Regions from separate parts of the Streptomyces sp. T028 genome, predicted to be linked through region 2. Evidence: riboswitches for the same ligand, from Rfam matches in the RefSeq annotation. Region 2 holds a riboswitch; the other holds the start of a gene.
What was found. A riboswitch is a leader RNA that binds a small molecule or an ion and turns the genes downstream of it on or off. The one in region 2 is predicted to bind glycine.
Positions count from the first base shown of each region.

Region 1: it holds a riboswitch for glycine, as region 2 does, so the genes downstream of both, gcvT (glycine cleavage system aminomethyltransferase GcvT) here and gcvP (aminomethyl-transferring glycine dehydrogenase) in region 2, are expected to answer to the same signal.

Region 1 is NZ_JBLRVZ010000018.1:159,964-175,799, reverse strand. Features, by position in the region: gene gcvT (glycine cleavage system aminomethyltransferase GcvT) at 222-1,340, opposite strand; glycine riboswitch at 1,498-1,598, opposite strand; gene ACLZN2_RS18425 (AAA family ATPase) at 1,734-2,504, shown strand; gene ACLZN2_RS18420 (enhanced serine sensitivity protein SseB) at 2,595-3,395, shown strand; gene ACLZN2_RS18415 (enhanced serine sensitivity protein SseB C-terminal domain-containing protein) at 3,551-4,348, shown strand; gene ACLZN2_RS18410 (ABC transporter permease) at 4,668-5,675, shown strand; gene ACLZN2_RS18405 (ABC transporter substrate-binding protein) at 5,792-7,597, shown strand; gene ACLZN2_RS18400 (ABC transporter permease) at 7,737-8,735, shown strand; gene ACLZN2_RS18395 (ABC transporter ATP-binding protein) at 8,732-9,829, shown strand; gene ACLZN2_RS18390 (ABC transporter ATP-binding protein) at 9,826-11,037, shown strand; partial or broken gene ACLZN2_RS18385 (M1 family metallopeptidase) at 11,134-12,470, shown strand; gene ACLZN2_RS18380 (trimeric intracellular cation channel family protein) at 12,527-13,183, shown strand; partial or broken gene ACLZN2_RS18375 (esterase) at 13,092-13,469, opposite strand; gene ACLZN2_RS18370 (thioesterase family protein) at 13,603-14,475, shown strand; gene ACLZN2_RS18365 (TIGR03086 family metal-binding protein) at 14,657-15,238, opposite strand; gene ACLZN2_RS18360 (helix-turn-helix transcriptional regulator) at 15,358-15,836, shown strand, end outside.
Region 2 is NZ_JBLRVZ010000042.1:88,132-103,967, reverse strand. Features, by position in the region: gene ACLZN2_RS36320 (sugar phosphate nucleotidyltransferase) at 1-1,510, shown strand, start outside; gene ACLZN2_RS36315 (DUF881 domain-containing protein) at 1,609-2,514, shown strand; gene ACLZN2_RS36310 (small basic family protein) at 2,511-2,843, shown strand; gene ACLZN2_RS36305 (DUF881 domain-containing protein) at 2,849-3,682, shown strand; gene ACLZN2_RS36300 (FHA domain-containing protein) at 3,765-4,649, shown strand; gene ACLZN2_RS36295 (MerR family transcriptional regulator) at 4,692-5,429, shown strand; gene ACLZN2_RS36290 (bifunctional nuclease family protein) at 5,514-5,987, shown strand; gene ACLZN2_RS36285 (MerR family transcriptional regulator) at 6,230-6,916, shown strand; gene ACLZN2_RS36280 (DNA polymerase IV) at 6,989-8,428, shown strand; gene ACLZN2_RS36275 (PRC-barrel domain-containing protein) at 8,528-8,899, opposite strand; glycine riboswitch at 9,012-9,107, shown strand; gene gcvP (aminomethyl-transferring glycine dehydrogenase) at 9,293-12,178, shown strand; gene ACLZN2_RS36265 (TOBE domain-containing protein) at 12,236-12,655, opposite strand; gene ACLZN2_RS36260 (ABC transporter ATP-binding protein) at 12,701-13,816, opposite strand; gene ACLZN2_RS36255 (ABC transporter permease) at 13,813-14,658, opposite strand; gene modA (molybdate ABC transporter substrate-binding protein) at 14,655-15,476, opposite strand; gene ACLZN2_RS36245 (TOBE domain-containing protein) at 15,657-15,836, opposite strand, start outside.

The DNA.
Region 1 (15,836 bases), on a different contig from region 2:
GTGAGTAGGCGGGATGCGCCCAGGGTCACGGGCGGCGGTGGCATTCCGTAATGAGCCTGGCACGCTCGGTGTGTTGTCGCGGGCGACAACCAAGTCCCCGGCCCTGGGCGAGTCCCGTACGTGCTCCGGCGGCCGGAAGGGTCGTCGTCGGACAGGCATGACCTGTCAAACTCCCCGGAGCGATTCAGGGAGAGTCTCCCGGATTCGTCCGGGAGAGAACTTCAATTCCGGCGCTTGTAGAACGGCAGCGCCACGACGCGGTATGGCTCGTGGGTGCCCCGGATGTCCACACTGACGCCCGGTGTGCCCACGGCCGCGTGGGCCGCGTCGACGTACGCCATCGCGATCGGCTTGCCCAGGGTGGGGGAGGGGGCGCCGGACGTGACCTCGCCGATCACCTCGCCGCCCGCGACGACGGAGAACCCGGCGCGCGGGATCCGGCGGCCCTCGGCGACCAGGCCGACAAGGACGCGGGGCGGGTTGGCCTCGGCGCGCGCGGCGGCCTCGGTGAGAGCCTCGCGGCCCACGAAGTCGCCCTCCTTGTCGAACCTGACCACGCGGCCGAGCCCGGCGTCGAAGGGAGTCAGGTCGGTGTTCAGCTCGTGCCCGTACAGCGGCATGCCCGCCTCCAGGCGCAGCGTGTCACGGCACGACAGGCCGCACGCGACCAGACCGACGCCCTCGCCCGCCTTCGTCAGCGCCTGCCACAGCTCCACGGCGTGCCCGGGCTTCACGAACAGCTCGAAGCCGTCCTCGCCGGTGTAGCCGGTGCGCGCGATCAGCGCCGGGACACCCGCGACCGTGCCGGGCAGGCCGGCGTAGTACTTCAGGCCGTCCAGGTCGGCGTCCGTGAGCGACTTCAGGATGCCGGGGGACTCCGGGCCCTGGACGGCGATCAGCGCGTACGCGTCACGGTCGTCGCGGACCTCGGCGTCGAAGCCGGCGGCGCGCTCGGTCAGGGCGTCGAGGACCACCTGCGCGTTGGAGGCGTTGGCGACGACCATGTACTCGGTGTCACCGAGCCGGTAGACGATCAGGTCGTCGAGGATGCCGCCATCGGCCCGGCAGATCATGGTGTAGCGGGCGCGGCCGACCCCGACCGCCGCCATGTCGCCGACGAGGGCGAAGTTCAGCAGGTCGGCCGCCTGCGGGCCGGTCACGGTGATCTCGCCCATGTGGGAGAGGTCGAAAAGTCCGGCCCTCGCGCGCACGGCGGTGTGCTCGTCGCGCTCGGAGCCGTAGCGCAGCGGCATGTCCCAGCCGGCGAAGTCGGTCATGGTCGCACCGAGCGAGCGATGCAGGGCATCGAGCGCGGTGTGACGGAGTGCGGTACTGCTCATCGGTCGGTCGTCTCCCAAGGCCTGACGGTGAGGTCGTTCCTCCCCGTTCCTCCCCATCTGTCATCGGAACCTGAGAGGTTCGCCCTGACCACACGGTGGTCACGGCTTGCACCTTGGGTGGGACCACCGGCGACGGCGGCCCGCTTTTCAGATGTGCCTCGCCCGCGCGGTAACGGGGCCTGAGAGATTCAAGGGAGGGACTTGCTCCTTCGGCGCCCCGGCGAAAACTGCTGCTGGGGACTCTCCCGCGCGGATTCAAACGGCCGGTATGCAGTTGGCGCGGACATCATCGCACGCCCGCGCCCGATCGTGGCAGGCCGCATCTGTAACCGGCTTGTGTCTGTACGCGCACGAAATGGGGAGACACCACGCATTACCTTCTCTTTACGCTCGATGGGGAGGAGGGACTTACCCGAACCCCAGGGGAGGACGATCACGGTGGACAGGACCACGGCGAGGACAACGGCCAGGACCACGAAGAGGCCCACGTCGAGGATCACGGCCTTCGCGACCACCTCGGCTCTCACGCTGCCCGCGCTGCCCGCACAGCCCACGGTCCGGGCCCGGGCGGCCTGCGGACCGCAGACCGTCCCCGTCGTCCGGGATCTGCGCGAGCGGGGCGGCCACAGCCCGCACGGCCTGCTCTTCGGCCCCCGTGACCTGGTCGTCGTCACCGGACTGCCCGGCAGCGGCAAGTCCACGCTGATGCGGCGCGCCGTGAAGGGCGCGGCGATCGACTCCCAGGACACCCGCGACCGCTGGGACGCCCGCGCGCCCCGCTTCCTGCCGTACGCCGTCTACCGCCCCCTCGTCCGCCTCGCCCACTACGCCGGACTGCGCCGCGCCCTGCGCACCGGCGAGGGCGTCGTCGTGCACGACTGCGGTACGCAGACCTGGGTGCGCGACTGGCTGGCCCGCGAGGCCCGCCGCCGCGGCGGCACCCTGCACCTGCTCCTCCTCGACGTCACCGCGGACACCGCGATCGAGGGCCAGCGCGAGCGCGGCCGGGGCGTCTCGCGGTACGCGTTCCTGCGGCACCGCAGGGCCGCCACCCGCCTGGTCCGCGCCGTGGAGAAGGGCCGGCTGCCCGCCGGTGTCGGCTCGGCGGTGCTGCTCGACCGGGCCGCGGCGGACACCCTGAACCGGATCGGGTTCACCGGATGAGGTGCATCCACCGTTCACGGACGGCGGAAAGCCCCCTCGTACCCGCTAGCCTTTCAGCCACAACAGCGGTTCCCAGCAGGCGGTAGGCAGATGGACTTCCCCCCGGCGGACTTCCCGGTCTCCCCGGACTTCCCGGCGCAGGCACACCCCCATCCCCACAGCGGATGGCCCGGCAACGAACTGGAGGAGGTGCTCTCCGCCTCCCTCGGCATGCCGAGCGCCGGCGCCCGGATCGTGGAGGTGCTCGGGCGCAGCTTCGTCTGGGTGCCCCTGCCCAACGGCGGCGGCCCGCACAGCGGCCCCCTCGACCTGCCCACGCTGGAGCTGGAGGGCCAGGCCTATGTGCCGGTGTTCAGCTCCGAGGAACAGTTCCGCCAGGCCGTCGGCTCCCACATGTCGTTCACGATCGCCCCGGCGGTCGAGTTCGCCCGGGGGCTGCCCCCTCAGGTCGGCATCCTGATCAACCCGGACGGCACGGTCGGCGCCCCGCTGCCCCCGCAGGCCGTCGCCGAGCTGTGCCGCACCGGCCGCACGGTGCTCGACGGCCCCGCGAGCGGCGGCCGCGTCCGCCTCTTCGAGCCCGACTGGCAGGACGACCCGATGGAGTTCCTCGCCGCCGCCTCCGCCGAGTTCGAGGCGACGGGCGTGGTCCTGACGGCCCGCCGCTGCCTGGCCGCCGTCGAGACGGCGGAACCGGTCATGTTCGTCGGCGTGGAACTCACCCACCTGGACCAGGACGTCCGGGAACTCCCCCTGGACGCCCTGGGCCGAGCGATGGGCCGCACCCCGGTGAAGTGGCCGGTCAACCTGATCCTCCTGGACGTGGCCCAGGACCCGGTGGCCGAATGGATGCGCGACCGCATACGCCCCTTCTACACGAGGCTCGCCTGAAAACTCCGGGGCGAACAGCCAACCTGAAGGGGCGCGGGGAACTGCGCGAAGAGCGACCACGCACCCGCACCCGCCAACGCACAACCGGCTTCCACCCAGTGGGCGCTTAAGCTGTTCACATACGCGGGGCAACTCATAAAGAAGGGGCGGTTCAGGTGAGCGCCAGCGGCATCGCGGCCGGACAGGTCGAGCACATGCTGCGCCAGGTCACGCCCGGGCGCTACGACGCCTACGAGGCCCTCCTGCGCGCGCTCGCGACCCCCGCCTCCGGCCAGGTCTGGATGCTCCTGTGGCAGGGCCGGGCCGGCTCCCCGGACGCCCAGTACGGCAACATGGAGGTGGACGGCCACGGCTACGCCCCCTGTGTCACGTCCGCCCAGGAACTCTCCGCGAGCGGCTGGAACCGGGGCTACGAGGTGGTCGACGGAGTCGACGTGGCCCGCACGCTCTACCCGGACCACTACGGCCTCTGGCTGAACCCGCACGCGCCCGGCGGCGGCGTCGGCATCCCCTGGCTCGACCTGCGCCGCATCGCGACGGGCCTGGACCGCCAGCCCGCCGGCCCCCTGCGGCTGTCCGAACCCGGCATCGAGATCCCGCAGTTCTACGCCCTGCTCGCGCAGAACGCCCACCGCACCCCGGCGGTCCGCGCGCTGCGCCGCGCCTGGGTGCAGCCGGCTCTCGGCGCCCCCTACCTGGCCATCGGCCTCGACGTGTACGACACTTCGCCGTCGGCCGTGGACGCCGTACGGGCGATGATGCAGCAGTCGATCGGCGCCGTACCGGACGGACTGCCGGTCTCGACGGTCGCCATGACCGACGAGCACGACCCGGTCGTGATGTGGATGCGGGCCGGCGCGCGCCCGTTCTACGACCGTGAGGCGCACGTTCCGGCCGCCCCGGCCCAGGCTCCGGCGGGCGGTTACGGCTATCCGCCGGCCGGCCGGTACTGAAAATTGGTAAACCCTGTGGACTCCTGAGGGTTTACGGCCGTTGATCTTCGCGCGTAGATGACGGCGATTCAGGCCGCTTCCATCTGGTGTGTCCGTATAAGTCGCCGTCCGCCCCCCGTTACCCCGCGTCCGGATAACGGAACCTCCATGGTCGCATCACGTTTACGCATCCTTTCGCCGCCAACTCTGGCTACAGATCGCCAAAGCGTTGAAGACTCCCGCTCCAGGGGACTTCGTCCCCGTGTACGACGGAGTGAAACCGCCGCTACGAGCGGCAAGCGCGCGCCGGTCACCGCCGGTTGAGAGGGGTCCCTGCCAGATGACGGCACCATTGCACGAGCCGACCGCGGAAGCGGCCCCGAGCGCGGCTGAAGAAGCGGCGGTCGCCACCGCCGGCGCCAAGGCCGTACAGGGCCGTTCCCTGGGCCGGATCGCCTGGGAACGCCTGAAGCGGGACAAACTCGCCCTGACCGGCGGCATCGTGGTGCTGTTCCTCGTCGTGGTCGCCCTGCTCGCCCCGGTCATCACCGACCTGCTCGGGCAGGACCCGAACGAGTACCACGAGGACCTCATCGACCCGCTCTTCAGCACCCCGACGGGCTCTCTCGGCGGGATCAGCGGCGACCACCTGCTGGGCGTCGAGCCGGTCAACGGCCGTGACATCTTCGCCCGCATCCTCTACGGCGCCCGGATCTCACTCCTCGTCGGCTTCCTGTCCGCCGTCGTCGCCGTGGTCCTCGGTACCGTCCTCGGCATCCTCGCCGGCTTCTTCGGCGGCTGGATCGACTCCCTGATCAGCCGTGTGATGGACGGTCTGCTCGCCTTCCCCCAGCTGCTGTTCATCATCGCGCTGGTCTCCGTCATGCCGAGCGACCTGCTGGGGCTCACCGGTTCGAGCGTGCGCGTGTTCGTGATGATCCTGGTCATCGGCTTCTTCGGCTGGCCCTACATCGGACGCGTGGTGCGCGGCCAGACGCTCTCCCTGCGTGAGCGCGAGTACGTCGAGGCGGCCCGCTCCCTGGGCGCCGGGCGGATGTACATCCTTTTCAAGGAACTGCTGCCCAACCTCGTCGCCCCCATCGTGGTCTACACGACGATGATGATCCCGACCAACATCCTCACCGAGGCGGCCCTCAGCTTCCTGGGCGTGGGCGTCAAGCCCCCCACCGCCTCCTGGGGACAGATGCTGTCCAGCGCGATCGACTACTACGAGTCCGACCCCATGTACATGGTGGTCCCGGGCGTGGCGATCTTCATCACCGTGCTGGCGTTCAACCTCTTCGGTGACGGCGTCCGGGACGCGCTCGACCCGAAGGCCTCCCGGTGAACCGCCGGCCGGTCCCACGACTGAACCGCCGCACCACAGCCCGCACCACAGCCGCACCCCAAATGTCCCGTGGCACCCACACGGGGTCTCTCATCGAATCCGGAGGATCCGAGATCGTGACTACCCAACGCACCTCAGGGCGGCGGAAGCAGGCGTTTGCCGCTGCCGCCGCGGTCGCCGCGCTGCTGACCACGGCGGCGTGCGGCGGCGGTGACAGTGACAACGACAGCGGCAAGGGTTCGGCCACCGGCGCCGCCGGCTACGACGCCGCGAACGGCAAGGTCGCCCAGGCCTCGCTCGCCAAGAAGGGCGGCACGCTGAAGTTCGGCGGTGCTCAGGACGCCGACTTCTGGGACACCACGCGCGGTTACTACGGCTTCATGTGGAACTTCGCGCGCTACTACAGCCGCCAGCTCGTCACGAACAAGGCGGCGGCCGGTGAGGCCGGCGCGGAGCTGACCCCGGACCTCGCCACCGGCCTTGCCAAGGTCACCGACGACGGCAAGACCTACACGTACACCCTGCGCGACGGCATCACCTGGGAGGACGGCAAGCCGATCACCTCCCAGGACGTCAAGTACGGCATCGAGCGCGTGTGGGCGCAGGACGTGCTGTCCGGCGGCCCGACGTACCTGAAGGACATCCTCGACCCCGACGGCGCCTACAAGGGTCCCTACAAGGACACCTCCAAGGACAAGCTCGGTCTGAAGGCGATCGACACGCCCGACGACAAGACCATCGTCTTCCACCTGCCGCAGGCCAACTCGGACTTCGAGGACATCCTGTCCCTGGTCTCGGCCTCCCCGGTCCGTCAGGACAAGGACACCAAGGCCAAGTACACCCTGCACCCGTTCTCCTCGGGTCCGTACAAGTTCGAGTCCTACAACCCGGGCAAGGACCTCACCCTGGTCCGCAACACCGAGTGGAAGCAGGACTCGGACCCGATCCGCAAGGCCTACCCGGACAAGATCACCATCCAGTTCTTCTCGGACGCCAACCAGCTCGACCAGCGTCTGATCAACGGTGACCTGGACCTGGACATCAACCAGACCGGCATGTCCCCGCAGGGCCGCACCACCGCCCTGAAGGAGCACAAGGCCAACCTGGACAACCCGACCACGGGTTACATCCGCTACGCGGTCTTCCCGCAGAGCGTGGCGCCGTTCGACAACATCGAGTGCCGCAAGGCCGTGATCTACGGCGCCGACCACGTGTCGCTGCAGACCGCGCGCGGTGGCCCGGTGGCCGGCGGTGACATCGGCACCAACATGCTGCCGCCGTTCCTCCCGGGTGGCGAGGGCCAGAAGTACGACCCGTACGCGATCGCCGGTGCCGGCAAGAGCGGTGACGAGGCCAAGGCCAAGGAGGCCCTGAAGGCCTGCGGTCAGCCGAACGGCTTCAAGACCACCATCGCCGTCCGCAACAACAAGCCGGCCGAGGTGGCCACCGCCCAGTCCCTGCAGGCGTCGCTGAAGAAGATCGGCATCACCGCCGAGATCGACCAGTACGACGGCTCGCAGACCTCCGGCATCATCGGTAGCCCCGCCAACGTGAAGAAGAAGGGCTACGGCATCATCATCATGGGCTGGGGCGCCGACTTCGCGTCGGTCCAGGGCTTCGGTCTGCCGCTGTGGGACAGCAAGTACATCGCCGAGAGCGGTAACAACAACTACGCCCTCATCAAGGACAAGACCATCGACGGTCTGTTCGACTCGTACGTCACCACCCTGGACGACGCCGGCAAGACCAAGATCGCCACGGAGATCAACCACAAGGTGATGGAGGGCGCGTACTACCTGCCCTTCACCTTCGAGAAGACGATCAACTGGCGCTCGGACAACCTGGCGAACGTCTACACCAGCGCGGGCACGAACGGCACGTACGACTTCGTGAACCTCGCCCTGAAGAACCCGAAGAAGTAGACCGGCACACCCGCCGAACGGCACGAAAGGCAGGTGAAGGCCGGCGCGGCGTGACCGCGGGCCACCGTGGGGGTACCTCCCACGCCTTTGAGGCAGTGGGGGACTCCGGTGGCCCGCGGTCCGCGGCGGGCCGAGAGCTGTGCTCGCTTACCTCATCAGGCGGTTGTTCGCCGCCGCAGTGATGCTCGTGGTCATCGTCATGGTGGTCTTCGGCATCTTCTTCCTGATCCCCAAGTGGGCGGGCGTCGACATCGCGCTGAGCTTCGTGGGCAAGCAGGCCGACCCTGCCGCCGTCGAGGGCGTGCGGGAGAAGCTGGGTCTGGCCGACCCGATCTACGTCCAGGTCTGGGAGTTCTTCAAGGGCATCTTCGCCGGCCGCACCTACACGGGCGGCGGGGACACGGTCCACTGCTCCGCCCCGTGCTTCGGCTACTCCTTCCGCAGCGAGCAGGCCATCTGGCCGGTGCTCACCGACCGCTTCCCGGTCACCCTGGGGCTCGCGCTCGGTGCCGCCGTGCTGTGGCTGGTCCTCGGTGTCGCGGCGGGTGTGCTCTCCGCTCTCAAGCGGGGCAGCCTGTGGGACCGCAGCGCGATGGTCATCGCGCTCTCCGGCGTCTCCCTGCCGATCTACTTCACCGGCATGATCGCCCTGTCGATCTTCGTCTACGGACTGGATCTGTTCGACGGTCAGTACGTGCCCCTGGAGGACAGCTTCTCCGGCTGGTTCGGCGGCATGATCCTGCCGTGGGTCACCCTTGCCTTCCTCTACGCCGCGATGTACGCCCGGATCACCCGCGCCACCATGCTGGAGATCCTCGGCGAGGACTACATCCGCACCGCCCGGGCCAAGGGCCTCAAGGAGCAGACCGTCATCGGCAAGCACGCCATGCGCTCCACGATGACGCCCATCCTCACCATGCTCGGCATGGACCTCGGCGCCCTCATCGGCGGCGCGATCCTGACCGAGACGGCGTTCAACCTGCCCGGTCTCGGCCAGGCGGTCCTCAACGCCATCAAGACCCAGGACCTGCCGATCATCCTCGGCGTCACCCTGATCACCTCCCTCGCGGTGCTCGTCGCCAACCTCGTGGTGGACATCCTTTACGCCGTGATCGACCCCCGAGTGAGGCTCGCATGACCGACCTCAGCAAGACCGGAGCGGCCGTGGGCGAGCCCACCCCCGCCTCGCCGGCCCCCTCCGCCTTCCTCGAAGTACGCGACCTGAAGGTGCACTTCCCCACCGACGACGGCCTGGTCAAGTCCGTCGACGGGCTCAGCTTCCAGCTGGAGAAGGGCAAGACCCTCGGGATCGTCGGCGAGTCCGGTTCCGGCAAGTCGGTGACCTCGCTCGGCATCATGGGCCTGCACACCGCCGGCCAGTACGGCAAGCGCAAGGCGCAGATCTCCGGTGAGATCTGGCTGAACGGCACCGAGCTGCTCGGCGCCGACCCGGACTACGTCCGCAGGCTGCGCGGCCGCGAGATGGCGATGATCTTCCAGGACCCGCTGTCGGCGCTGCACCCGTACTACACGATCGGCCAGCAGATCGTGGAGGCGTACCGGATCCACCACGACGTCGACAAGAAGACCGCGCGCAGGCGCGCGGTCGAGATGCTCGACCGGGTCGGCATCCCGCAGCCCGACAAGCGCGTCGACAACTATCCGCACGAGTTCTCCGGCGGTATGCGCCAGCGCGCGATGATCGCGATGTCGCTGGTCAACAACCCCGAGCTGCTCATCGCGGACGAGCCGACGACCGCCCTGGACGTGACCGTCCAGGCGCAGATCCTGGACCTCATCCGGGATCTGCAGAAGGAGTTCGGCTCCGCGGTCATCGTCATCACCCACGACCTGGGCGTCGTCGCCGAACTCGCCGACGACATCCTGGTGATGTACGGCGGCCGCTGTGTCGAGCGCGGCCCGGCCGAGAAGGTGTTCTACGAGCCCCGCCACCCCTACACCTGGGGCCTGCTCGGCTCGATGCCGCGGCTGGACCGCGACCAGCAGGAGCGCCTGATCCCGGTCAAGGGCTCCCCGCCCTCCCTGATCAACGTCCCGTCCGGCTGCGCCTTCAACCCGCGCTGCCCGTACGCGGACCTCCCGAAGGACAACGTCACCCGCACCGTCCGGCCCGAGCTCGCCGAGGTCGGCAGCCGGCACTGGGCGGCCTGCCACCTTGAGCCGGAGCAGCGGGAGCGTATCTGGACCGAAGAGATTGCGCCGAAGCTGTGAGTGACGAGAAAGCGGTGACGATTCCCGCGCAGGCCGGCGAGACCCGTCGTACCGACGGTGAGGTGCTGCTCAAGGTCAGCGGGCTGCAGAAGCACTTCCCGATCAGGAAGGGCCTGCTCCAGCGGCAGGTCGGGGCGGTGCACGCGGTCGACGGTCTGGACTTCGAGGTCCGCTCCGGCGAAACGCTCGGCGTGGTCGGCGAGTCCGGCTGCGGCAAGTCGACGATGGGCCGGCTGATCACCCGGCTCCTCGAACCGACGGGCGGCAAGGTCGAGTTCGAGGGCAAGGACATCACGCACCTCGGCGTGGGCGGGATGCGCCCGCTGCGCCGCGACGTGCAGATGATCTTCCAGGACCCGTACTCCTCGCTGAACCCGCGCCACACCATCGGCACGATCATCGGCGCTCCCTTCAAGCTCCAGGGCGTGACGCCCGAGGGCGGCATCAAGAAGGAAGTGCAGCGGCTGCTGTCGGTCGTGGGTCTCAACCCCGAGCACTACAACCGCTATCCGCACGAGTTCTCCGGCGGCCAGCGCCAGCGCATCGGCATCGCCCGCGCGCTCGCGCTGAACCCGAAACTGGTCGTGGCCGACGAGCCGGTCTCCGCGCTGGACGTGTCGATCCAGGCCCAGGTCGTCAACCTGCTCGACGACCTCCAGCAGGAGCTGGGCCTGACGTACGTGATCATCGCGCACGACCTCTCGGTCGTCCGGCACGTCTCGGACCGGATCGCGGTGATGTACCTCGGCAAGATCGTGGAGCTGGCCGACCGCGACCTGCTCTACAAGTCGCCGATGCACCCGTACACCAAGGCGCTGATGTCGGCGGTGCCGATCCCGGACCCGAGGCGCAAGAACGCCAAGAGCGAGCGGATCCTGCTCAAGGGCGATGTGCCCTCGCCGATCTCGCCGCCGAGCGGCTGCCGCTTCCACACCCGGTGCTGGAAGGCGACGGAGATCTGCAAGACGACCGAGCCGCCGCTCCTGGAGCTGCGCCCCGGTCAGCAGGTCGCCTGCCACCACCCGGAGGACTTCGCGGACCAGGCCCCGCAGGACACCGTCCTGCTGACGGCCGCGAAGGAGGCGGCGGAGCTGGTGCCGGAGGCCGTGGCGCATGCCCCCGAGGCCCCCGAGACCACCGAAGCCCCCGAGACCACCGAGGCCCCTGTGGTCACCAAGACCGAGAGCCAGGAGTCAACCGACAAGTAGCGCATGACGAGTTGACAAAGTCATGCACATGCCTGAACGGGAGAGGTCAGAGTCGTCCGTGTCCGACTTGTCGGCACACGCTCGAAGGGACGACTCATGGCACTCTCCCGTTCGGCACGTTTAGGGGCCCTCGCGACCGCGGCGGCCTCTTTTCTCGTCATCGCCGCGTCCTCCGCCCCCACCCCCGGCGCCGACGGCATCGGTGACAGCTACTTCCCGCAGCTCGGCAACGGCGGCTTCGACGCCCGCCTCCCCCAGCTCTCAACTTCGTTCGAGCCGGGGGACCCCCATCGACCTCGCCCTCGCCTACGACCCCGACACCGACCGCCTCGACGGCCGTACGACGATCACCGCCCGCGCCACGCAGAACCTCTCGTCCTTCGACCTGGACCTGCAGAAGCTGGAGGTCACCAAGGTCGAGGTGAACGGCAGACGCGCTCAGTTCACCCGCGACGGCGACGAGATCCGGATCACCCCGCGCGGAACGCTGCGCAAGGGGAGCACCTTCGAGGTCTCCGTCACCTACGGCGGCATACCCGAACCCCTCGGCGGCCCCATCGTGTTCGGCTCCGACTACGGGTGGATGAAGACCGACGACGGCGTGTTCGTCGCCTGCGAGCCCAACGCCGCCTCCACCTGGTTCCCGTCCAGCGACCACCCCTCCGACAAGGCCGCCTACGACATCCGGATCAGGACCCCGAAGGGGCTGACCGCCGTCTCCAACGGCCGGCTGGTCTCGACGTACGACAAGGGCGCCTCGACGTACACCCACTGGCGCGAGACGAAGCCGATGGCGACGTATCTCGCGACCGCCACGATCGGGAAGTTCGACGTGCGGACCGGGACCACCCCCGGCGGCACCCCGATCTACGTCGCCATCGTTCGAGGAGACCGGCGCGATCGTGGACGACATGCCGCAGGCCGGGTTCTCGCTGGAGGTGCAGTCCAAGCCGGTGTACTCGGCGGTGCGCAGCGAGTCCACGATCGTGCACGAGCTGGCCCATCAGTGGTTCGGCGACTCGGTGTCGGTCGCGCACTGGAAGGACATCTGGCTGAACGAGGGCTTCGCCACCTACTCCCAGTGGCTGTGGGCCGAGCACCAGGGCACGCGCTCGGCGCACGACTCCTTCCTCGCCGGTTACAACGCCCGCCCCGCCGAGTCCGCCTTCTGGCGGATCACCGTCGGCGACCCGCAGCGCGACACGATGTTCGCCTCGGCCGTCTACCAGCGCGGCGCGATGACCCTCCAGGTCCTGCGCGAGCGGATCGGCGACACGGCGTTCTTCAAGCTGCTCCCGGCCTGGACGAAACGGCACCGCTGCGGCAACGCGGACACCGACGACTTCGTCCGCCTCGCCGAGAAGGTCTCCGGGCAGCAGCTCGACGATCTCTTCCAGACCTGGTTGTTCACCACAGGGAAACCCGCCCTGTGACGCAGATCGGCCTGGCTTTGTAAGGTGCACGCCGCCATTTGGGTGACAATGTAAGGGTGCTCCAGCAGATCTTCAGTCCCTCCGTCCAGCACACGCTCGATCTGGTCGGCATCTTCGTGTTCGCCATCTCGGGCGCGCTGCTCGCCGTCCGCAAGAACTTCGACGTGTTCGGCATCGCCGTGCTCGCCGAGGCCACCGCGCTGGGCGGAGGGCTGATCCGGGACGTGATCATCGGCGCGGTGCCGCCGGCCGCCTTCACGGACCTGGGGTACTTCCTCACCCCGCTGGTCGCCGCCCTGCTGGTGATCTTCCTCCACCCGCAGGTGGAGCGGATCCAGTCAGCCGTGAACGTGTTCGACGCGGCGGGCCTTGGCCTGTTCTGCGTCGCGGGCACGACGAAAGCGTATGACTACGGCCTCGGCCTGACGGCGTCCGTCACCCTCGGCCTCACCACGGCCGTCGGCGGGGGTGTGCTGCGGGACGTGCTGGCCAACGAGGTGCCGTCGCTGCTGCGCTGGGACCGCGACCTGTACGCGGTCCCGGCGATCGTCGGCGCCACCCTGGTGGCGGTCTGCATCCGCTACGACGTCCTCACCCCGCTGGCCAGCGGTTTCGCGGCGGCTACCGCTTTCGTCCTGAGGCTGCTCGCGATGCGGTACCACTGGCGAGCGCCTCGCGCGTGGAACCGGCGGTCGACGGTACGGGAGGAGTAGTCCCTGTGGCCTGCCGGGCGGTGATCCGGTGCTGGTCGAGCTGCGTGCTCAGCCAGCGGAACGCGGGCACCACCTGCGCCGGCCACAGCGCCATGGTGTGCCCGCCCGCGCTCTTCGGGATGTACACCACATGCACGGCCGTCGGTGCCTTCGCCTCCTTCTGCAGCGCCAGCGCCGCCTCGTAGCCGTCGATCGGCCGGCCGGAGAGCTCCGCCCGGTAGCGGTCGGGGTGGGCGACGGCCGGCTTCAGCGCGCAGTGCGCCCCGGCTGAGTACCCGGCGACCGCCTTTTCGCATAGACGAAGACCAGTGCCACCGCCGTCCCCTGGGTGAGCGCCGGCATCAGCACACGCGGAAATTGCCCGTGCCTCACCTTCCAAAAAGCTACTGCTTAGTAATTACCTGTTGTACGGTTCAGTCATGCCAGAAGCAGCTACCGCGGCGGCCGAGCGGGCCACCATCGGCGACGGCGAGTTCGACAGCGAGTTCGACCGCGACACCGCGCTCACCCGGCGCGCCCCGGGCGTCTACGACATCGACCTCTCCGCCGGCTGGACGATCATGGGTGCCGTCAACGGCGGCTATCTGCTCGCCGTCCTCGGCCGCGCCCTCGCGGACGCCCTTCCGCACCGCGACCCGTTCACGATCTCGGCCCACTATCTCACCGCCTCCCAGCCGGGCCCGGCGGTCGTCCGCACGGACGTGGTCCGCACCGGCCGCACCCTGTCGACCGGCCAGGCCTCGCTGCTGCAGTACGACGAGGCGGGCAACGAGATCGAGCGGATCCGCGTCCTCGCCTCCTACGGCGACCTGGACTCCCTCCCGGACGACGTCCGTACGACGGCGAAGCCGCCCGCGTTCCCGCCGGTCGACCAGTGCTTCGGCCCCGAGGACAGCCCGACCCCCGTCGACGGCGGCTCCGCGATCGCCGACCGCCTGATGCTCAAGCTCGACCCCTCCACCCTGGGCTGGGCCCTGGGCGCGCCCTCCGGAAAGGGCGAGATGCGGGCCTGGTTCGGCCTGAAGGACGGCCGTGACCCCGACCCCCTCTCCCTTCTTCTCGCCGTCGACGCCCTTCCCCCGACCGCCTTCGAGATCGGCCTGCGCGGCTGGGTCCCCACGGTCGAGCTCACCGTCCACATCCGCTGCCGCCCGGCTCCCGGCCCGCTGCGCGTCTCCATCACCACCCGCAACCTCGCGGGCGGCTTCCTGGAGGAGGACGCGGAGGTCTGGGACAGCACCGACCGCCTGGTGGCCCAGTCCCGCCAACTGGCCCGCGCCCGGCTCGGCTGACAGCTTCCGCATCCGGCCGACGGTCATGGCAGCGCCTCAAAGGGGCGCGGGGCTGAATCGATATGCGGCTCCGCCGCGATGGGGGTCCCCCCGCTCGAGCGCAGCCGAGAGTGGGGGAGCGACCAGCCACGACGGCGCCGCAGACGATCAACAACACAACCCGGCACTCTCAGCGGAGCGTTCAGGCGAGCGGTTCCCGGCCCAGCCAGGCCGCCAGCTGCTCGTAGGGGCCGGCTCCCTCGGGGGCCGGGCGGGCCGAGCCGAAGGGGATGGGCGCGTCGCGGTCCGGCTCCGGCAGGTTGCGGTGCCCGGCCGCGAGGGCGAACTCCGCCAGCGCGGGGTCGAGTGCGAGGGGGCGGCCGAGGGACTCGGAGAGATCCCAGGTGTGGGTCACGATCTCCATGACGTAACCGGAGAGGGCCGCGTGGCCCGGGACCTCGCCCCACGGCGCCCGGACCGGCGTCGCCAACCGGTCGTCGCTCTCCCAGGCCTTGAGGACCCGGGTCCTGACCTCGTCGTAGGCCTCCGCCCAGCCGTCGTCCGCGACGCCGTCGATGAACGAAGGCTCGGCGAGCCCGTCGCCGCCCTCGCCGACGATCGCGACCCGTCGGGTGCCGCCCACGATGTGGCTCAGCAGCGTCCGTACGTCGAACTCGGCGCAGGGGGTCGGACCGTCGAGCTGCTCGGGCCGTACGGTCCGGATGAGCGCGGCGGCCTGCTCGGTCGCGCGGGTGTAGACGGGGCGGGGGTCAAGGGTGCTCACAGTCGTGGGCCTTCCATCGGAGGAACGGGGTAACGGGGTTACGGACCGGATGCTGTACCCATAACCTGACAGCTTCCGTCAACATTTGTGATCGCGTTGCGGTGAAGGATCCTGGTGCGGTGAAGTCCGACCGTCTCCTGTCGATCCTGCTGCTCCTGCAGACCCGTGGCCGCGTCCCCGCGCCCGAACTCGCCGAACGCCTCGAAGTGTCGGTGCGCACGATCTACCGGGACATCGAGGCCCTGTCCGCCTCCGGCGTCCCCGTCTACGCCGAGCGCGGCCGGCACGGCGGCATCGAGCTGCTCCCCGGGTTCCGTACGGACGTCACCGGCCTGACCGCCGACGAGTCCCGCGCCCTGTTCATCCTGGCCGCCCAGGGCGCGCACGCCGCCCTGGGCCTGGACGCGGCCCTCGGCTCCGCGCTGCGCAAGGTGATGGCCGCGCTGCCCGCGCCGCACCGCCCCGCCGCCGAGGTGACCAGCCGCCGGATCCTGGTCGACGCCACGCGCTGGAAGGGCGGTCCCCAGCCGGCCGTCGACCTCGACACGCTCCAGGACGCGGTCTTCGCCGACCGGCGGCTGCGCCTGCGCTACCGCCA
Region 2 (15,836 bases):
GCGGGCCGCACGGATCGAGGACGGCGCCGTCATCGGTGACGAATGCCTGATCGGTGAAGAATCGATCGTGCAGGGCAATGTGCGGGTGTACCCGTTCAAGACCATCGAGGCCGGCGCGTTCGTCAACACCTCGGTGATCTGGGAGTCCCGGGGCCAGGCGCATCTCTTCGGCGCCCGAGGGGTGTCCGGGATCCTGAACGTCGAGATCACGCCTGAGTTGGCGGTGCGGCTCGCCGGCGCCTACGCGACGACGCTGAAGAAGGGCTCGACCGTCACCACGGCCCGCGACCACTCCCGTGGCGCCCGGGCACTGAAGCGGGCGGTCATCTCCGCGCTGCAGGCCAGTGCCATCGACGTACGGGATCTGGAGAACGTACCGCTGCCCGTGGCGCGGCAGCAGACGGCGCGCGGGTCGGCCGGCGGGATCATGATCCGGACCTCACCAGGGGTGCCGGACTCCGTGGACATCATGTTCTTCGACGGGCAGGGTGCGGATCTGTCGCAGGGCAGTCAGCGCAAGCTGGACCGGGTGTTCGCCCGGCAGGAGTACCGGCGGGCGTTCCCGGGCGAGATCGGCGACCTGCACTTTCCCGCCAGCGTGTTCGACTCGTACACCGGATCGCTGCTGCGGAACGTGGACACGACCGGGATCTCGGAGTCCGGGCTGAAGGTCGTGGTCGACGCGTCGAACGGCAGTGCGGGGCTGGTGCTGCCGAGTCTGCTCGGGAAGCTGGGCGTGGACTCGCTGACGATCAATCCCGGTCTGAACGAGTCCAGGCCGACGGAGACGGGTGATCAGCGGCGCTCGGGGCTCGTACGGCTCGGGGAGATCGTGGCCTCGTCGCGGGCGGCGTTCGGAGTGCGGTTCGACCCGGTGGGCGAGCGGCTCTCGCTAGTCGACGAGAAAGGCCGGATCATCGAGGACGACCGGGCTCTGCTGGTGCTGCTCGACCTGGTGGCCGCGGAGCGGCGCAGCGGGCGCGTGGCGCTGCCGGTGACCACGACGAGGATCGCCGAGCAGGTGGCGGCCTATCACGGGACGCAGGTCGAGTGGACGACGACCTCGCCCGACGACCTGACCCGGGTCGGGCGGGACGAGACGACCATCTTCGGCGGGGACGGCAAGGGCGGGTTCATCGTCCCGGAGTTCAGCAGTGTCTTCGACGGCACGGCCGCCTTCGTACGGCTGATCGGGCTGGTCGCGCGGACGCAACTCACGCTCAGCCAGATCGACGCGCGGATTCCGCGGGCGCACGTCCTGAAGCGGGATCTGGCGACTCCGTGGGCCGTCAAGGGGCTGGTGATGCGGAGGGTCGTCGAGGCGGCCGGAGACCGCTTCGTGGACACCACGGACGGTGTGCGGGTGGTCGAGACGGACGGACGCTGGGTGATGGTGTTGCCCGACCCGGCCGAGGCCGTCACCCATCTGTGGGCGGAGGGGCCCGACGACGCCTCCGCGCAGGCCCTGCTCGACGAGTGGTCGTCGGTCGTGGACAGCGCCGGGCGCTGATCCGCGCAGCACACGCGCGTGCCGGACAGGCGTCCTCAAGGGCGCCTGTCCGGTTCGCCGGTGGGGCCATTCGGAGGTAGGGGGCGCGACATGCGACGATGTGCGGCATGCCGCAGCAGCCCCCCGTTCGGAGCACACCCGCGCGCGTGTCGCGCCCGGACGCGTCCATGTCGCTGCTCACCAACGTCATGGACCACAGCCTCGACGACGGGTACGCCGAGGCCGCCGCCCGGAAGCAGTCCGAGGGCTCCGGGGGTCTGCCGAAGACGCTGCGGGCGAAGCTCGGCCTCGCGGGCGGGTTGGTGCTCGCGGCCCTGGTGGTGACCGTCGGGGCGGCACAGGCGCGTATCTCGGCCCCGGTCGTCGCCAAGGAGCGCGAGGAGCTGATCGACCGGGTCGACGCCGAGACCAAGGCCGCCGACGAGCTGGAGCGGGCCGTCGACCGGCTGCGCGACGACGTGAGCGCCCGGCAGCGCGAGGCGCTCAAGCAGAGCGGCGGCAGCGGGCAGGCGGACCTGGTGAGCATCCTGTCGGGCGCCGTGGAGGTGCACGGGCCCGGGATCAAGCTCGTCGTGAACGACGCCAAGGAAGCCACCACCGGGGGTGACGGAGACCCGCGGGAGACCTCCGGGTTCTCGGACACCGGGCGGGTCCGTGACCGTGACATGCAGAAGGTGGTCAACGGACTGTGGGCGTCCGGCGCCGAGGCCATCTCGATCAACGGACAGCGGCTGACGGCACTGTCGGCGATCAGGGCCGCGGGTGACGCGATACTGGTCGACAACAAGCCGCTGGTGCCGCCGTACACGGTGCTCGCGGTGGGGGACGGGAAACGGCTCAGCACCAAGTTCCAGAACAGCGCGGACGGCGTCTATCTGAACGTGCTGCAGGAGAACTACGGCATCAGGACGGCTATTTCCGTGCAGGACGACGTCCGGCTGCCCGCCGCACCGAGTGTGATCGTACGTACAGCACAGCCGAGAACTGAGAAGGGCACATCGTGATCGCCGTACTGGGCCTCGTCGTGGGAGTCGTGGCCGGCCTGTTGGTCCGGCCTGAGGTTCCGGCGGTTGTCGAGCCTTATCTGCCGATCGCCGTCGTGGCGGCACTGGACGCCGTGTTCGGCGGTCTGCGGGCCATGCTCGACGGGATCTTCGACGACAAGGTCTTCGTGGTGTCGTTCCTGTCGAACGTGGTCGTGGCCGCGCTGATCGTCTTCCTGGGCGACAAGTTGGGTGTGGGCGCCCAGCTGTCCACCGGCGTCGTGGTCGTGCTCGGTATCCGGATCTTCTCCAACGCCGCGGCGATCCGTCGGCACGTCTTCCGGGCGTGACGCCGATGACCAACAAGGACGAGGTGGCCGAGAACAGACTGCGCAAGGAGCTGCCCGCGGAGGTCCCGGCGCTCCCTGCCGCGGCCGTGGAGCCGCAGGAGGCCGTCGAGCCCGTGCTGACCGGGCGGCAGCGGCTGGCGAAGGGGCTGTGGCCGCCGCGCGTCACCCGTGCCCAACTCATCGTCGCCCTGCTGCTGTTCGGGCTCGGCTTCGGTCTGGCGGTCCAGGTGGCCTCCAACAGCGACAGCGGGAACGCCCTGCGCGGAGCGCGCCAGGAGGATCTTGTGCGCATCCTCGATGAACTGGATGACCGAAGTCAGCGTCTTGAGGACGAGAAGCAGGGACTCGAGAAGCAGCGGGAGGAGCTGGAGAACAGCTCCGACCAGGCGGAGGAGGCCCGCAAGCAGACGGTCGAGAAGGAGAAACAACTCGGCATCCTGGCGGGCACGGTGGCCGCGCAGGGGCCGGGCATCACGATGACCATCGACGACACGAAGGGGACGGTCGAGGCGGACATGCTGCTCGACGCGATCCAGGAGCTGCGCGCCGCGGGCGCAGAGGCGATCCAGGTCAACGACGTGCGGGTGGTCGCCGGCACGTATCTGACGGATTCGGACAACAGCGTGAGCGTCGACGGGAACAAGATCAACGCGCCGTTTCGTTTCAAGGTCATCGGTAACCCGCAGGACCTCGAACCGGCGCTGAACATCCCTGGAGGCGTGGTGCAGACTCTTGAGAAGGAGCAGGCCACCGTGACCGTGGAGCGGTCGGGCAAGATCGTCGTGGACGCCTTGCGAGCGGCGAAGCAGCCTGACTACGCTCGGTCGTCCTCACAGTGAACCGGGGGTGCATGGGGGCCGTCCGGCAGGGGCATGAGGTTGCGGGGGGTCGGCGCACCGATCGGGTGGTGCGTGGTGGAAACTGTCTGGTGGATACGGACGTTGTGAAGGTGTCCGGGTCGGCCGGTGTAATCAGTCAGGGTTCGTCCTGCCCCACGGGCGGGTCTGTTTCGGTCAAGGGGAATCGCCCGTGAAGTTGTTTGCGAAGTTGTTCGGCAAGAGCGCGCGAGAGGGCAGCGACAACGCGACCGCCCGTCATCGTGCACAGCCCGACGCGGAGGGCCAGCGGCCGCTGTTCCGGGACCAGGTGCCTGGCTCGGGTGGTGACATTTCCGGAGGTCAGGGTGCGGCGTCTGTTGACCCCGCACAGTCCGGCGGCATAGGTTTCGGCCAACCGTCAACCTCAAGTACGGGTGGAGGGTTTTCTCCCATGTCGGCCCTGGTGTGTACGAGGTGCGGTAACCGCAACGCGGAGAACAGCCGCTTCTGCTCCAACTGCGGTGCGCCGCTGCGTCCCGGTCTGACGCCGGAGCGTGCGTCGGAGACGACCTCCACCATCTCCATCTCCGGTCTCGAGGCCTACGACTCCGAAGCCACCGGTCAGACTCAGCTGCCGGCGCTCTCCCCGGAGGCACAGGCCGCCGTGGACGCGCTGCCGTTGGGCTCCGCGCTGCTGGTCGTGCGTCGGGGGCCGAACTCGGGCAGCCGCTTCCTGCTGGACGGCGACCTGACCACGGCCGGGCGGCACCCGCAGAGCGACATCTTCCTGGACGACGTGACGGTTTCGCGTCGCCATGTGGAGTTCCGTCGCAACCCGGACGGCACGTTCAAGGTCGCGGACGTCGGGAGTCTGAACGGCACCTATGTGAACCGGGAGCGGATCGACGAGGTACCTCTGTCGAACGGCGACGAGGTGCAGATCGGCAAGTACCGGCTGGTCTTCTACGCGAGCCAGCAGGGCTACTGACCCTCCCCCGGAGTCCATCCGGGGGGAACCCAGGGAAGGTCCATGCTTCAAACACCGAGGGGCGGTGCCGGGCACGGCACCGCCGCCGCGGACGCTGGTCTGATGAGCATCGGCACCGTGCTGAACGCGCTGCGGGACGAGTTTCCCGAAGTCACCATCTCCAAGATCCGTTTCCTGGAGGCGGAGGGGTTGATCGAGCCCCAGCGAACCCCCTCGGGGTATCGCAAGTTCAGCGCGCAGGACGTCGAGCGCCTCGGCCACGTACTGAGGATGCAGCGGGACCACTATCTGCCCCTCAAGGTGATCCGGGAGCATCTGGACGCCATGGAGCGGGGTGAGGCCGTGCCGTTGCCGACCGTGGGCCGGCAGCGGGACGGAGAGCCCCTTCCGGAGCCCTCCGAGGGGCCCACGGCGGTCCGGATCGGGCGGGCCGAGCTGCTCGCGGCCGCCGGGATCGACGAGTCGGCGCTGGCGGAGTGGGAGTCCTACGGGCTGCTGGTGCCGCTGGAGAACGGTGTCTACGACGCCGAGGCCGCCACCGTGGCCTCGCTCGTCGCCGAGCTGGGGCGCTTCGGGATCGAACCCCGGCATTTGCGCGTGATGAAGGCCGCGGCGGACCGTGAGGCGGGCCTGGTGGACCAGGTGGTCGCCCCTCTCAAGCGCCACCGCAACCCCCAGACCAGGGCGCACGCCGAGGCCCGTACGAAGGAGCTGGCGGGGCTCACGGTCCGGCTGCACGCGGCGCTCGTGCAGACCGCGCTCGGCGTCCGGTTGCCCTGAGCCACCGGTTTCGCCCTCGGCGGATCGGTCACCCGTTCCCGGCCCGACTACCCAAACGTCCCGGGCACGGCCTAGGGTTGCTGTGTGAACGAGCTCGATGTCGTAGGTGTCCGGGTCGAAATGCCCTCCAACCAACCGATCGTGCTGCTGCGTGAAGTGGGAGGCGACCGTTACCTCCCCATCTGGATCGGACCGGGGGAGGCGACGGCGATCGCCTTCGCCCAGCAGGGCATGGCCCCGGCGCGACCGCTGACCCACGATCTGTTCAAGGACGTGCTGGAAGCCGTCGGCCAGGAGCTCACCGAGGTACGCATCACGGATCTGCGGGAGGGTGTCTTCTACGCGGAGCTGGTGTTCGCCAGCGGCGTCGAGGTGAGCGCACGACCGTCCGACGCCATAGCGCTGGCGCTGCGCACGGGGACGCCGATCTTCGGCAGCGACACGGTGCTCGACGACGCGGGCATCGCCATTCCGGACGAGCAGGAGGACGAGGTGGAGAAGTTCCGCGAGTTCCTCGATCAGATCTCGCCCGAGGACTTCGGCACCAGCAACCAGTAGCCGCAGCGGGACGGTATGTCACGAGGAGGGCCAGGTCGGCCGCTCTGTTCCGGCATTTGCAAGCGGCGCGTGAGAGCGTCCTACGGCTCCTGCGCAAGGCATTCGGCTAGCCTTTCCCCGCGGTGGGGTGCGGGAAACCACTCTTAGGGTGATTATCACTCGGCGTGGCGAGTGCGGCGATCGTTGACGCACCCCTGGTGACTGCCTACCGTCGAGAAGGCAGGTCAAGGACGGAGGTCGGCGTGAGAAGCAGCGGCGACGGTACGGTTGGGGGTGCCCCCGGACTCGGTTTCGGGGGGAGCGGTCCGTACCCTCCCCCAAGCTCTCGGCTGCGCCCGGGCAGGGGATATCCCCAGCAGGGCAGCGCGGCCGATCACGCCGCCCCGCAGCGACCCGCGGCCGTGCCGAGCAGCGGAGGGGCGGCGCCCATGGCGTCCGAGCAGATCGGCTACCGCGGACCGACGGCCTGTGCGGCCGCCGGCATCACCTACCGGCAACTCGACTACTGGGCCCGCACCGGACTCGTCGAGCCCAGCGTGCGGCCCGCGTACGGGTCGGGTACGCAGCGGCTGTACAGCTTCCGGGACGTCGTAGTCCTGAAGATCGTCAAGCGTTTTCTCGACACCGGAGTGTCCCTGCAGAACATCCGTACCGCCGTCCAGCATCTGCGCGAGCGCGGCTTCCGCGATCTGGAGCGGATGACTCTGATGAGCGACGGCGCGACCGTCTACGAGTGCAGCTCACCCGACGAGGTGCACGCGCTGCTCCAGGGCGGTCAGGGCGTCTTCGGGATCGCCGTGGGCGTGGTCTGGCGGGACGTGGAGAGCGCGCTGTCGCAGCTGCACGGCGAGCGGGTGGACACCGGTGAGACACTCGTCGGGCACAACCCGGCGGACGAGCTGGCGCGCAGGCGGAACAGGGCGGTCTGAGGGCCTGCCCCACGCGGGGCGGCCCCAATGTCAGTGGCGTGATTGTCAGTGGCGTGGTGCAGCATCGGAGATGTGAGAAACGCGCCCACGATCCTGCATCTCGACATGGATGCCTTCTACGCCCAGGCGGAGCAGGCGTCCAAGCCGAGCCTGCGCGGGAAAGCCGTGATCGTGGGCGGTCTCGGGCCGCGCGGGGTGGTGGCAACGGCCTCCTACGAGGCTCGGGCCTTCGGGGTCCACTCGGCGATGCCGATGGCCCAGGCGCGCCGGCTGGCCCCGAACGCCGCCTATCTCGTGCCGCGCTTCACTTTCTACCGGCAGATCAGCGACCAGGTGATGTGGTTGCTGCGGGAGCTCTCGCCGCTGGTGGAGCCCTTGAGCCTGGACGAGGCGTTCGTGGATCTGGAGGCCGGGGAGAGGGCCTGGGACAGCGAGTCGGCGCGGCTCGCTGGGATCAGACTGCGGGCGGACATCCGGGCCGTCACGGGCCTGACCGGGTCGGTGGGGCTGGCCGCCTCGAAGATGCTGGCGAAGATCGCTTCCGAACAGGCCAAGCCCGACGGCCTGGTGCTCATCGAGCCGGGGACCGAGCGGGCCCTGCTCGGGCCGATGTCGGTGCGCACGCTGCCCGGGGTCGGCCCGGCCACCGGGGACCATCTGCGCCGGGCCGGGATCACCACGGTCGATGAGCTCGCCGAAGCCGGCGAGGACGAGCTCGTGCGCCTGGTGGGCAAGGCGCACGGGCATGGGCTGTACGCGATGGCACTGGCCCGCGACGACCGGCCCGTCGTCGCGGAGCGGGAGACAAAGTCGGTGTCGGTCGAAGACACCTACGACGTGGACATCCATGACCGGCTGCGCGTGGAGCTGGAGGTGAAGCGGCTGGCGGAGCGCTGTGTCCGCAGGCTGCGGGGGTCGGGTCTTTCCGGGCGGACGATCGTGCTGAAGGTGCGACGGTACGACTTCTCCACGCTCACCCGGTCGGAGACCCTGCGCGGGCCCACGGACGATCCCGCCGTGGTGCGGGAGGCCGCCGGGCGGCTGCTGGACTCCGTCGACACCACCGGCGGGGTGCGGCTGCTCGGCGTCGGCGTCAGCGGTCTGGCGGACTTCACCCAGGAGGACCTGTTCGCCCAGGCGGCGGGGGAAGAGCGGGGCGAAGGGGCCGAGGAGGAGGATCCGGAGGAGCCCGCGAGGCAGGAGCCGGTGCCGGCCGAGCACCGGTGGCGTCCGGGGTACGACGTGGTCCATGCCGAGCTGGGGCACGGCTGGGTCCAAGGGAGTGGGCTGGGCCGGGTCACCGTGCGGTTCGAGACACCGGAGTCGGAGCCGGGGCGCGTACGGACCTTCCGGGTGGACGATCCGGACCTGGCGACGGCGGATCCGTTGCCGCTGGTGCGGCGAAGACCGGACGGGAACGCAGGACTGGACGGGAGCGACGCGGACGGAGGCGACGGGGACCGGGGCCCCGTGGACCCGGTTCCGGCGTTGGGGTTCGGGAACACCGGATGACCGTCATTCGTTACAGAGGGTGAAGGAGGCGGGTCCGGTCGTCACGGATGGTGGTGGTGTTTGATGAGGGGTGTTCGGTGAGGGGGCGGGGTCGGGAGGTCAGCCCTCGTCGGTGCCCGCCAGTCGGCCGAAGTCATGGTCCGGGAGGGGAGGAGGAGCGGCGACGTCGAGGCCGTAGTGGTGGTAGAGCTGGAGTTCCTGTTCCGGGGAGAGATGCCGGCCCACGCCGAAGTCGGGGGCGTCCTTGATCAGCGCCCGGTCGAAGGGGACGTGCAGGGTGCCTCCGACGAGTTCGCTCGGCTCCAGGGGGACGAAGGCGTCCCGGGAGAACAGGCCGGTGCGTATGGCTGCCCATTCGGGCACGCCGGTCGCGTCGTCGAGATACACCTCGTCGACGGTGCCGATCTTGGTGCCGTTGCGGTCGAACGCCTTGCGGCCGATCAGGTTGCGCGGATCGATGTCGGTCTGCACGGGCCCTCCACTTGGTCGCAACTCATCCGTAAGCACTACAAAAGAACACATTGGGACGAGCGGCCACTCGAGGAGGTCTACTGGACCTCGCTGGTAGTCTGACAACGGCTGCTGACCCCGTGCGGGAGAGTCCTCCGGAGATCGCCGGAGGCGCCGAAGGAGCAACTCCTCCCCGGAATCTCTCAGGCACACGTACCGCGCGGGCGAGGTCACTCTGGAAAGCAGGGCGGATGTCGACGGCGTCGACGGCCTCCGCTCTCACCGACGGTGAAAGCCGGCTGCCCCGGTGGCGGCCGGTGAAGCTCTCAGGTTGAGATGACAGAGGGGGAGGCCGTCCGGGGACCCGCGCCGTGGTGCCCCTCGAAGGTCGTGTCAGACCAGGAGGCCTCAGAAATGACCGCCGATCGCATTCCGCTCTCCGAGCTCGAACGGGGTATTCCCTTCGAGCAGCGTCACATCGGGCCCGGCCAGGAGGCGCGGGCCAAGATGCTCGCGCACGTCGGCTACGGCTCGCTCGACGAGCTGACCGCCGCCGCGGTCCCGGACGTGATCAAGAACACCGACGCGCTGGACCTGCCGGACGCGCGCACCGAGGCCGAGGTCCTGGCGGAGCTGCGCTCGCTGGCCAAGCGCAACCAGGTCCTCGACTCCATGATCGGACTCGGCTATTACGGCACCTTCACGCCGCCGGTGATCCTGCGCAACGTCATGGAGAACCCGGCCTGGTACACGGCCTACACGCCCTACCAGCCGGAGATCTCGCAGGGCCGTCTCGAGGCGCTGCTGAACTTCCAGACCATGGTCGCCGACCTCACGGGGCTGCCCACCTCCGGTGCCTCGCTGCTCGACGAGGGAACGGCCGCCGCCGAGGCGATGGCATTGTCCCGGCGCATGGGGAAGAACAAGAAGGGCCTCTTCCTGATCGACGCGGACGTGCTGCCGCAGACGATCGCCGTCATCGAGACCCGGGCCGAGCCGACGGGTGTGGAGGTCGTGGTCGCCGATCTCAGCGAGGGCATCCCGGCCGGCATCGCCGAGCGTGAGATCAACGGCGTGCTGCTGCAGTACCCGGGCGCCTCCGGTGCCGTACGCGACATCAAGGCCGTGATCGACCAGGCGCACGGGCTCGGCGCGCTCGTCACCGTCGCCGCCGATCTGCTCGCGCTGACGCTGCTGAAGTCGCCCGGTGAGCTGGGTGCGGACATCGCGGTCGGGACGACGCAGCGCTTCGGTGTGCCGATGGGCTTCGGCGGACCGCACGCCGGCTACATGGCGGTGCACGAGAAGTTCGCGCGCAGCCTGCCCGGACGCCTCGTCGGGGTGTCCGTGGACGCGGACGGGCACAAGGCGTACCGGCTCGCGCTGCAGACGCGTGAGCAGCACATCCGCCGGGAGAAGGCCACCAGCAACATCTGCACGGCTCAGGTGCTGCTTGCGGTGATGGCCGGGATGTACGCCGTCTACCACGGCCCCGACGGGCTGCGGGCGATCGCCGGGCGCACCCACCGGTACGCCACGATCCTCGCCGCCGGACTCGCGGCCGGCGGGGTCGAGGTCGTGCACGGCTCCTACTTCGACACCCTGACCGTGCGGGTGCAGGGCAAGGCCGGCGAGGTCGTCGCCGCCGCGCGGCAGCGCGGGGTCAACCTGCGCCTCGTCGACGCCGACCACGTCTCGATCGCGTGCGACGAGACCACGGCGCGGGCCCAGTTGGCCGCCGTGTGGGCCGCGTTCGGGGTGGAGGGAGACGTCGAGGCGCTCGACGCGGCCGCCGGGGACGCGCTGCCCGAGGGGCTGCTGCGCTCCGACGCGATCCTCACCCACCCGGTGTTCCACCAGCACCGTTCCGAGACCGCGATGCTGCGCTATCTGCGCCGGCTCGCCGACCGGGACTACGCGCTCGACCGAGGCATGATCCCGCTGGGCTCCTGCACCATGAAGCTCAACGCGACGACCGAGATGGAGCCGGTCACCTGGCCCGAGTTCGGGCAGCTGCACCCCTTCGCGCCCGCCGAACAGGCGGAGGGCTACCTCACGCTCATCCGTGAGCTGGAGGACCGGCTCGCCGAGGTCACCGGGTACGACAAGGTGTCGCTGCAGCCCAACGCCGGGTCGCAGGGCGAGCTGGCGGGGCTGCTGGCCGTGCGCGGCTATCACCGGGCCCACGGGGACGAGCAGCGGACCGTCTGTCTGATCCCGTCCTCGGCGCACGGCACCAACGCGGCGAGCGCCGTGATGGCCGGTATGAAGGTCGTCGTCGTGAAGACCGCCGAGGACGGCGAGATCGACGTCGAGGACCTGCGGGCGAAGACCGAGCGGTACCGCGACGAGCTGGCGGTGCTGATGATCACGTACCCGTCGACGCACGGTGTGTTCGAGGCGCACGTCGCCGACATCTGCGCCCAGGTCCACGAGGCGGGCGGACAGGTCTACGTCGATGGCGCCAACCTCAACGCGCTCGTCGGGCTGGCCAAGCCGGGCCACTTCGGCGGTGACGTCTCGCACCTGAACCTGCACAAGACGTTCTGCATCCCGCACGGCGGCGGCGGTCCGGGCGTCGGCCCCGTGGCCGTACGCTCGCACCTCGCGCCGTATCTGCCGAACCACCCGATGCAGCCCGCCGCCGGGCCCGAGACGGGTGTGGGGCCGGTCTCGGCCGCGCCCTGGGGTTCCGCGGGGATCCTGCCGATCTCCTGGGCGTACGTACGGCTCATGGGCGGGGAGGGGCTCAAGCGGGCCACCCAGGTGGCGGTGCTCAGCGCCAACTACATCGCCAAGCGCCTCGAGCCGCACTACCCGGTGCTCTACACCGGCCCGGGCGGGCTGGTCGCGCACGAGTGCATCATCGACCTGCGGCCGCTGACCAAGGCGACCGGGGTGAGCGTGGACGACGTGGCGAAGCGGCTGATCGACTACGGGTTCCACGCGCCGACCATGTCGTTCCCGGTGGCGGGGACGCTGATGATCGAGCCGACCGAGTCCGAGGACATCATCGAGCTGGACCGTTTCTGCGAAGCGATGATCGCCATCCGGGCGGAGATCGAGAAGGTGGGCGCGGGGGAGTGGCCGGCGGAGGACAACCCGCTGCGCCACGCACCGCACACCGCGGCCGCGCTCGGCGGGGAGTGGGAGCACGCGTACACCCGTGAGGAGGCCGTCTTCCCGGCCGGGGTCCTTGCCGCCGACAAGTACTGGCCGCCGGTCCGCCGGATCGACCAGGCCTTCGGCGACCGGAACCTGGTCTGCTCGTGCCCGCCGCTGGACGCGTACGAGGACTGAGCGGGAAATCAGGCTCTGGAAGGGCCCGTCCGGGTGCGGACGGGCCCTTGCTCGTGCTCAGGCCGTCGCCAGGGACACCTCGGTCGCCTTGATCAGGGCGACGATGTCGGAGCCGACGAAGAGTCCGAGGTCGGTGGCCGCGTCCTTGGTGATCGCCGCGGTGAGTTCGCCGTCCGGCACGGAGACCGTCACGACGGCCATGACCGTGCCGGTCATGAGGCCGGTGATGGTGCCGGGGAGCTGGTTGCGGATCGAGAGGCCCTCGACGCGGTTGGTGGCCAGAGAGACCTCCGTCGACTTCACCAGGGCCCGGACGGCGGTGCCCGGGGCGAGGGCGAGGTCCCGCGCGGCCTCCAGGGTGATGGCCGCCGTGAGGTCCTGTCCGCCGTCGAGGCGGAGTTCGACGGTGGCCATGACCTCGCCGGTGTGGACGGCGGTGACGGTGCCGGGGAGCTGGTTGCGGATGCTCAGGGTCATGGGCACCAACCGTAGGGCTCCGCACGCCTCATGCCGGGTAGCGGCTCATGCCGGGTATGCATGGGTCTGTGCCGCCTTGACTGTCGCCCAGACCGCTGCGCCCGGGTGCAGATCCAGCTCGGCCGCGGCGACCGTGGTGAGGTCGGCGGCGAGGGGCAGTTCGCCGGTGAGGGCGGCGCGGATCTGGTCGCCGTGGGTCTCCAGTCCCGCGACCTCGCAGCGCCAGAGGTTGCGGGCGCTGGAGCCGGTGGGACGGTCGCGGTGGAGGGTGACCGCGTTCGGCGGGAACGCGACGAACACCGGGCCGGAGAGGACTTCCGTGGTGGTGATGGCCGGGCCGGTGTCGAGGCGTACGGCGTGGCCGTCGGCGCGGCCGCGGTAGAGGTTCAGGCCGACCAGCTGGGCGATGTAGTCCGTGCGGGGGCGGCGGGCGATGTCGGCCGGGGTGCCCTCCTGCACGACCAGGCCCTCCTCGACAACGACCAGGCGGTCCGCGAGGACCATGGCGTCCAGCGGGTCGTGGGTGACGAGGACGGCGACCGCCTCGAAGTCGGCGAGATGGCGGCGGAGCTGGGCCCGCACCTCCAGCCGGGTGCGGGCGTCCAGGGCGGCGAGCGGCTCGTCCAGGAGCAGCAACCGGGGGTGGGTGGCGAGAGCGCGGGCCAGGGCTACGCGCTGGGCCTGACCGCCGGAGAGCCGGCGGGGTTTGGCACCGGCGTGTGCGGTCAGGCCCATGCGGTCCAGCCATTCGGCGGCCTGGGCGCGCGCCTCGGCCTTGGTGGCGCCGTGGCAGCGCGGGCCGAACGCGACGTTGTCCAGGGCGGTGAGGTGCGGGAACAGCAGATAGTCCTGGAAGACCACACCGACCGGGCGGGCCTCCGGCGGTGTGCGCTCCAGGGCCGTACCGTCCAGGCGGAGGTGCCCGCCGGTGAGCGGGACGAGACCGGCGAGGGCGCGCAGGGCGGTGGTCTTGCCGGAGCCGTTGGGTCCGAGCACGGCCACGACGTCGCCGGGGGCGGCGGTCAGGGCGACGTCGAGGCGGAAGGAGCCGCGGTCGACGACGAGGCGGGCGTCGAGGCCCTCGCCGGGCGCGGTCTCCGGCACGAGCGTGTCCTCGCGCGGTGTGTCGGTACGGGGGATGTCCTTGCGTGGGGTCGTCATGACGCGGTCATCCAGCGGTCGCGCAGTCCGGCGAGGACGGCGATCGAGACGGCCAGGAGCACGAGACTGAGGGCGATGGCCGCCTCCGGGTCGCTCTGCAGGGCGAGATAGACGGCGAGCGGCATGGTCTGGGTACGGCCCGGGAAGTTGCCCGCGAAGGTGATCGTCGCCCCGAACTCGCCGAGGGCGCGCGCCCAGGCCAGCACGGCGCCCGCGGCGATGCCCGGCGCGATCAGGGGAAGCGTGACCCGGCGGAAGGCGGTGAAGCGGGAGGCGCCGAGGGTGGTGGCCGCCTCCTCGTAGCGCGGGTCGGCCGCGCGGAGCGTGCCCTCGACGCTGATGACGAGGAACGGCATCGCCACGAACGTCTCGGCGACGACCACCCCGGCCGTGGTGAACGGGAGCGTGATGCCGAACCAGGAGTCCAGCCACTGGCCGACGACGCCGTTGCGGCCGAGGGCCAGCAGCAGCGCCACACCGCCCACCACCGGCGGCAGCACCAGCGGCAGCGTCACCAGGGCCCGCACCAGGCCACGGCCGGGGAAGTCCGTGCGGGCCAGCAGCCAGGCCAGCGGTACCCCGATCACCAGGCTCGCCGCGGTGGCCGCCGTGGCGCACACCAGCGACAGCCGCAGGGCCTGCCAGACCTCGGCGCTGGTCAGCTGTTCGGGCAGGGTGTGCCAGGGCGCCCGGACGAGGAGCGCGACCAGCGGGAGGAGCAGGAAGGCGAGTCCGAGCAGGGCGGGCAGGAGCAGGGCGAGCGGGACGCCCGTACGGACGCGGGCGCGCCGCGGGCCGCCCTCCAGGGCGTCCGCGGCGGCCTGCTGCACGGATGGGGTCACGGCTGCAGGAACCCGGCCTCGGTCAGCACCTTCTGCCCGTCGGCGGATCGGACCAGGGCGATGAATGCCTTGGCGGCCTCGGCGTTGGGGGCGTCCTTCAGCAGGGCGATCGGGTAGTCGTTGATGGCGTCGGCGGACTCGGGGAACTCCACGCCCTCCACCTTGTCACCCGCGGCGTGCACATCGGTCTTGTAGACCACAGCCGCGTCCGCCTCCTTCAGTTCGACCTTGGTCAGCGCGGCCTTGACGTCCTGCTCGTAGGACACGGGCGTGAGCTTGAGGCCGCTCGCCTCCAGCGCCTTCTGTGCGGCGGCGCCGCACGGCACCTCCTTGTCGCACAGCACCACCTTCAGGCCCGACTTGGTCAGGTCCTTTAGGGAGGAGACCTTGTCGGGGTTGCCCGGCAGGGTCGCGATCTCCAGCTGGTTGCGCACGAAGGTGACCGGCTCGGTGGCGTTGTCCTTCGCGTCGGTCACGATCGCCATGGTCTTGGGGCTCGCGGAGGCGAACACATCGGCCGGGGCGCCGCCCGTGATGCTCGCGGCGAGGGTGTCGCTGCCGCCGAAGTTGAAGGTGACCTTCGTGCCCGGGTGCGCCTTCTCGAACTCCTCGCCCAGCGTCGTGAAGCTCTCCTTCAGCGAGGCGGCCGCGAAGACGGTGACCGTGCCGGAGAGCTTCGGGGAGGCCGAGGAAGAGCCGGACTTGGCCGACGTGTCGCCGGAGTCGTCGGAGGAGCAGGCGCTCAGGGCCAGCAGCGCGGCGACTCCCGCGCCGGTCACCTGCACGGCGCGGCGGGTACGGCGCTCGGTACGGGTCATCTCGGTGCACTCCTCGGTATTGGCGATCCCTCGAACGGCCCAACATCATGATGATGCCGCATATGCAAGGCATGTGTCTTCTGGGGGTCGCATAATCCGGGGTGATGTGGGTGATGGGTGTGCATGTGCGTTCGTACGGCGATGGCGGACCCACCCGTTCCGGGGGCGGGCCGCCGCTGCTCAGACGCGGTCGATGTGCACGTTCGTCGACTTCACGCGGGCGGTGGCCTCCATGCCGACCTCCAGGCCCAGCTCCTCGACGGCCTCCCGGGTCAGCAGGGAGACCAGGCGGTGCGGGCCGGCCTGGATCTCCACCTGGGCGGCGACATCGCCGAGCTTGATCGCGGTGACGATGCCGGG